2 regions of the Aminipila sp. genome follow, and region 2 is predicted to be linked to the other one. Evidence: a T-box and tRNA genes for the amino acid it is inferred to sense, from the RefSeq annotation. Region 2 holds a T-box; the other holds one or more tRNA genes.

Region 1 (3,426 bases), on a different contig from region 2:
TTTTTTAGTAAACCAACAGACCATGAAGCAGAATGTTTCAAAGGATGCTCTAACTTGTAAAGCTGAGTTAATGGATTGGCAAGGGAAAGAGACTTCGGATGGCAAAGTATTAGTCTGGCACTCGGAAACTGTTTTTCGAACCTTAGGACAAAAATGGCTGGGTTTCGTGGGCATAACGGCGGCACAGATCAATAGATGGCTATTAAATCACAAGTACTGCGGGAGGTGCGGGAAGCCATTCCAGCAAAGCAAAACAGAACGGTCTTTAGTTTGCGAGACCTGTAACATCACCGAGTATCCAAGGATTTCACCTGCCATAATAGTAGGAATTGTGGATGGCGGTAAACTTCTGCTGACTAGATATGCAGACAGACCCTACAAAAGATATGCACTGATTGCAGGATTTGGAGAAGTTGGAGAATCTTTAGAGGGGACTGTAAAACGTGAAGTTATGGAAGAGGTAGGTCTTAAAGTGAAGGACATAACTTATTATAAGAGCCAGCCATGGTCCTTCTCAGATTCGTTATTAGTAGGATTTTTCGCTAGGTTAGATGGTGACAATACCGTAACTCTTGAAGATGGCGAACTGGCGGAAGGCACTTGGTTCTCACGTGAAAAAATCCCTGTGAACAGTGAAGAAATAGCTCTTACTTCAGAAATGATCCGTTACTTTGCAGCAGGAAATGATGTGTTTAATGGTAAATAGTTCAATATAGTGTTATAACAAAGCAAAAAGCTGATGCCTATCGTATAGGAGTCAGCTTTTTATTCTTTATTTATACATTCTGCCATCTATAATTGCTGTGCTTAATCTGCTAATCATGGCTGCAACAATAAATATAATCCAGGTTGGATGCCATAAGTTCCCCAGAAAACCTACGCCAAGGTAAATGACAGTAGCGATGGAAAAAATAGTGGATTTAACAAGCATTGAAGTTCTTGTTTCTTCATTTTTGTTTATATAAAGTAATTCCTTGTAATGGCTGTCTTGTGTTCTGTAGTAAATACATATCCCGACACCACAGGCAATTAGACAGAAGAAAATTAAAAGCGAAATAGAGGAACTGTCTTTATAAAGGTCTTTCAGAAAGACATATATAAAAGGTGCAATAATAAAAAAGGTACATGCAATGGCAAGGGCAATGCCATACCTTCTTTTAAAGGAGAAGTATTCTTCTTTTAAGGAAGAGTTTTCGGGAGTACAAGAGTTGCATTCTACACCTTGTAGTTGTATATTTGAAATTCCCAGTTCTTCTTTCAGCTCTTCCATACTGCCAAAATCTGCGAGAATAATTCCGACTGCTTCGTTTTCGTTTTTTCCATCTTTTAGTAATTCCTGAAATTTTTCCTCCATATTTTCAAGCATATTCAGCTTCATTTCAACAACTTCATGCGTGTTTGGCAAGCTTGAAAACATGACTTCTATATAATTCCTAATTTGATTCATAATCTATATCCTCCCTTGTAAATACATTAATTACTTTTTTAGTTAAACTCCATTCAAGACACTTCTCGTGGTAATATTCACGTCCTGCATTTGTGATTTTATAATACATTCGTTTTCTGCCAAATGTCTCGTCCCCTTGATATGAGACTAGATAACCATTTTTCTCCAAGCGAGAAAAGGCAGAGTACAAAGTGGTTTCTTTTATGGTATAATTTCCCTCACTTTGTCGCTCAATTTCCTTAGAAATCTCATAGCCGTAGGAATCACTTCTTAGCAGAAGGTGAAGAATGATTGTATCATTGTATCCACGAATTACATCACTGCTAATCAAATGCCACACCTCCCTTTTGATTTTACTTTGTCTGTCGTAGTAATTAAAGAATAACACAATTACTACGACAGGTAAAGTACTTTTTTAAAATTTAGGAAATTTTTAGTTTGAATGTAATGGGTGTATTGCACTGCAAGAAAAAATATGGTAATATATAGGAAATTGCTCAAGAAAAAAAGAAAATAGTAAAAGCTATTTTTTATATCTGCTGGTGTGGCTCAATGGTAGAGCAGCGGTATCGTAAACCGCAGGTTGGGGGTTCGATTCCCTTCACCAGCTCCAAAACTAAAATGACATCCATAAGGGTGTCATTTTAGTTTTTTTAGAATGAAAGAGGGAATCGAACCCGAAAGGGCACGAGCGTGAAGGAGGCAGTTTGGTAAACTGCCGAATAGCGAGTGGTTCAAAGCGACTGAAAAAGGAGCTGCAGAACGGCACCTGCGGAAGCAGGTGTGTAATTCCCTTCACCAGCTCCAAAGCAAACAGCTATTAATATTTTTATATTAATAGCTGTTTCAGACTGTAGACAAGGAAATTCTCCTTTGCCTACAGTCTTTTTTTACGCAGAGACATATATTTTCTTGCATTTATGGTAAAAAAATATATATCAATACATGGAGGTGCCTGCCTTATGATGGGTAAGAAAGATTTACTTGGTCGTGACCAATTCCAAATGGTAACGTTGAATTCTCTGGTTCCGCAAAATCATATTGTTAGAAAGATAGATACTGCTGTATCCAGTTTTGCTCGTACTGATTCGTATGAGTTGATTAGGTAGTCCATAAAAAATGTGGGCTCCCATTTTCACGGAACCCACACATAGTCGTCAGAATTAGAATGGTTATTAGGTAAATACACCATCCGTGACACTGCGGAAAAATCAATCCTCCAAATCCTTGTCGCCTCAATCATTGTTGCGTGAATACTTCAAATCCTCCGATGCAAAAACGCTCGCCGGGTCAACGTATTCACCGTCAATAATCAGGCTAAAGTGTAGAAAAGGGCCTGTTGCTTCGCCGGTCGAGCCAACATAGCCGATAACATCGCCTTGCTGTACGGTATCTCTCTCTGCAAGTCCTTCTGCAGATCCAAACAATTTCGAGTAAAAAGTCTGAATACCGCCGCCGTGATTCAAAATGACATAATTACCATCCGTTTCATTATCTCCTATCTCGGCGACTGTTCCCTTATCGGCGGCAAGTACAGGTGTGCCTTCAGGTGCCGGAGTCTCAATCCCGTTACAAAACATCATTTGCTTCTTTATGGGATGCATGTGGTTACCATATGCAGCGGTAATGCGATTATACCCCGTTACAGGCCACAGATATTTCGCGTCGATATTGCTATCGTTCTGTTTATCAGCATTGACATTGATAGCATTGCCAATGTCGTTCCCTGTCGAACTGGAAGCCAATGCCAATCCTGTACCGCCGATTGCCAGGATTGCTGCAACAGCTAAAACCGCAATATACTTTTTCGTTTTCTTAACATTCAACATTCTTATCAATCTCCTTTCAATGTGCTTTTTGCTTTGGCATAAGGGAGAATAAAAAGCCGTGTTCATGCCAGAATGGTTGTCCAGCGTGTTCAAAATTGCCTCCCCATAATGTTTTCTTTCCTCATGTGACATTTTGGATGCCAACGCCTC
Region 2 (3,426 bases):
CTGGGTGAACCTACTGAGTATGAGACTACAGCAAAATGGCGTTCTTGTCCAACCCTTGTGCATTTAAGAATTTCTGAAGAAGCAGCAAAATCGAAAGGGTATACACAGGCAGAATTGGGGGAATTACTGGCGGAATATGTACAAGAGAAATGCTTAGATATAAAGTATGGGATTCTTCCTGAATTATCTAACATTAAAAGTGATGACCTTCGTAGTACGAACTGCTCTCATTTGGTTTGGTATGTTTATAAACAGTTTGGTTATGACGTTGATAGTGACGGAGGTCTAATTGTCACTCCAGCAGATATAGCCTCAAGTGATTTGTTTGAAATTGTACAGATATATGGAATTAATCCAGACTTTTAGGAGGAAAGCAGATGAAAACATTAGATGAAGTTTTAAAAGGGATAAAGGGAGCAGATGAAAAAGCTGTAGATGAAGCGCAGAAACACATGGATAGTTTAATTAAGCCTCTTGGTAGTTTGGGGAAACTTGAAACAATGGCCGTTAAAATGGCTGGTATTACAGGAAAGGTTAATAATAGCGTAGAAAAAAAGTGCTCCATCGTAATGGTAGCAGATAATGGTATATGTGCCGAAGGAGTTGCAGGAACTCCACAGGATATAACTTTAATTCAGGGAATGAATATGACAAAAGGCATCTGCGGTATGGGCGTATTATCAGCACATGCAGGAGCAGATATAAAGGTTGTTGACATAGGTATTATGTCTGATTATAACAATGATAAAGTATACAACAAAAAAATCAAATATGGTACAGACAATTTTGCTAAGGGTCCTGCTATGAGTCGTGAAGAAGCTGTGAAAGCTATAGAGGTTGGTATAGAAATGGTTGAGCTGGCTGTTTCAGAAGGATACCAGCTTATCGGTACAGGGGAAATGGGGATTGGAAACACTAGTTCAACAAGTGCCGTATTTATGACGATGACAGGAGAATCATCTGAAAATGCCGTTGGTAAAGGTGGAGGACTTACAGATGAAGCTTTAATACATAAAAAACAGGTTATAAGTGATGCCATTAAACTGAATAATCCGGATCCAAAGGATCCTATTGATGTGATTGCAAAGGTGGGAGGACTTGATATAGCCGGTATGGTGGGATGTTTCTTAGGTGCAGCATATTTTAGAGTTCCAATTGTTATTGATGGTGTAATATCAGCGCTTTCCGCTTATGTAGCAGCACAGATGAATCCCTCAGTAAAGGACTTTATTTTCTCAAGCCATAAATCAAAAGAGCCAGTTTATGATTTGATTTTTAAAGAACTTGAAATGGAGCCAATTTTGGAAATGGATATGAGATTGGGTGAGGGCACAGGATGTGCGTTAGCCTTTCATATCATATCAGCATCATGTGCTGTTATGAATAACATGGCTACATTTGATGATATAAAATATGATCAATCCTATAGAATAGACATTAGAAAATAAATAAATTTAGGGGTTGAAAAAAAGTATTCAAGTGATATAATTAAGTTTAGTTTAATATTTTTAATGCGTTGATGAGAAGAGTAGAGTGGGAGATATTTACAGAGAGAAGCCGGAGGCTGGAAAGGCTTTAATAAAAACCATTTGAAAACTACCTCGGAGTGGCCCCAATCAGGTCCGGTGATTCCGTTATAATCAAGAAGAGTGGTTTTGTAAAATCTTAGAACATATATCACAAAATAAAGGATATATTGAATAGGAGATTACTAAGCAATTAGGGTGGAACCGCGAGAACAGATAACTCGTCCCTTTCTGCAGTTTATGCAGGAGGGGATTTTTTATTGCAGAATAATCTCACCTGCTGAATCAAAAAATAATTTTTAACAGGAGGAATTAGTTAAATGAAGATTACATTAAAAGATGGCTCTTTTAAAGAGTACAGTGAATCAAAAGCTGTTATAGATATAGCAGCAGATATTAGCGAAGGACTTGCTAGAATGGCATGTGCAGGTGAAGTTAATGGTAAAGTAGTAGATTTAAGAACTGTTATTGATAAGGATTGTGAGTTAAATATTTTAACAGCAAATGACCCAAAAGGACTTGCAGCATACCGTCATACTTGCTCACATGTTCTTGCTGAAGCAGTAAAGCGACTATATCCTGAAGCAAAGCTTGCAATTGGACCTTCAATTGATACTGGATACTACTATGATTTTGAGTATGCACCGTTTTCCAGAGAAGATTTAGATAAAATTGAAGCAGAAATGAAGAAAATCATAAAAGAAGGTAATAAACTTGAAATGTTTACCATGCCAAGGACAGAAGCTATCAAATTTATGGAAGAAAAGGGAGAGCCTTACAAGGTTGAATTGATTCAGGATTTACCTGAAGATGCTGTTATTTCTTTCTATAGTCAGGGTGAATTTGTAGATTTATGTGCAGGTCCTCATCTGATGACAACAAAGCCAATTAAGGCATTTAAGCTTATTTCATCTTCTGGTGCTTACTGGAGAGGCAGCGAAAAAAACAAGATGCTTACTAGAATTTATGGTACAGCATTTACAAAGAAGGAAGAACTAAACGAATACTTGGTTTATCTTGAAGACATCAAAAAGCGTGATCACAATAAGTTAGGCCGCGAAATGGAACTATTTGCAACTGTTGACGTTATTGGACAGGGACTTCCTCTATTAATGCCAAAGGGTGCAAAGATGATTCAGACATTACAGAGATGGATTGAAGATGAAGAAGAAAGAAGAGGGTATGTTAGAACAAAGACTCCTCTTATGGCTAAGAGAGAATTATATATCATTTCGGATCACTGGGCACATTACAAAGAAGGTATGTTTGTATTAGGTGATGATGAAGATGAAAATGCAGAAGTGTTTGCACTAAGGCCTATGACATGTCCATTCCAGTACTATGTATATAAGCAGAGTCAAAAATCTTATAGAGATCTGCCTTTACGTTACGGCGAAACTTCAACTTTATTTAGAAATGAAGATTCGGGTGAAATGCACGGACTAACTCGTGTTCGTCAATTTACTATTTCAGAGGGTCATTTAATCGTTAGACCTGATCAGATAGAAGAGGAATTTAAAGCATGTGTAGACCTTGCTAAATACTGCCTGACTACTTTAGGTTTGGAAGGCGATGTAACCTACCAGATGTCAAAGTGGGATCCTAAGAATACTGAAAAGTATATGGGCACACCAGAGATGTGGGATGAAGTTCAGGATATGATGAGAAATATATTAAATCATATTGGTATAGAATTTACTGAAGCAGAAGGCGAAGCAGCCTTTTATGGTCCTAAGCTTGACATTCAGGCTAAGAATGTTTATGGCAAGGAAGATACTATGATTACTATTCAGCTTGACATGTTTCTTGCAGAACGTTTTGATATGTCTTATGTGGATAAGGATGGAGAAAAGAAAAGACCTTACATCATTCATAGAACTTCTATGGGATGTTATGAAAG

What was found. The T-box of region 2 lies ahead of thrS (threonine--tRNA ligase). A T-box ahead of a tRNA ligase gene usually reads a tRNA of that ligase, here a tRNA-Thr.
Region 1: it encodes a tRNA-Thr, which carries the amino acid that the T-box ahead of thrS (threonine--tRNA ligase) is inferred to sense. The anticodon was not compared.

What each region holds. Positions count from the first base shown of each region.
Region 1 covers NZ_DAMBYD010000003.1:362,872-366,297, reverse strand. Annotated here, with positions in the region: gene nudC (NAD(+) diphosphatase) at 1-706, shown strand, start outside; gene RTW14_RS05820 (permease prefix domain 1-containing protein) at 773-1,447, opposite strand; gene RTW14_RS05815 (PadR family transcriptional regulator) at 1,434-1,778, opposite strand; tRNA gene RTW14_RS05810 (tRNA-Thr) at 1,986-2,060, shown strand; gene RTW14_RS05805 (hypothetical protein) at 2,410-2,556, shown strand; gene RTW14_RS05800 (M56 family metallopeptidase) at 2,683-3,426, opposite strand, start outside.
Region 2 covers NZ_DAMBYD010000014.1:81,351-84,776, reverse strand. Annotated here, with positions in the region: gene RTW14_RS16930 (hypothetical protein) at 1-366, shown strand, start outside; gene cobT (nicotinate-nucleotide--dimethylbenzimidazole phosphoribosyltransferase) at 378-1,448, shown strand; T-box leader at 1,508-1,758, shown strand; gene thrS (threonine--tRNA ligase) at 1,847-3,426, shown strand, end outside.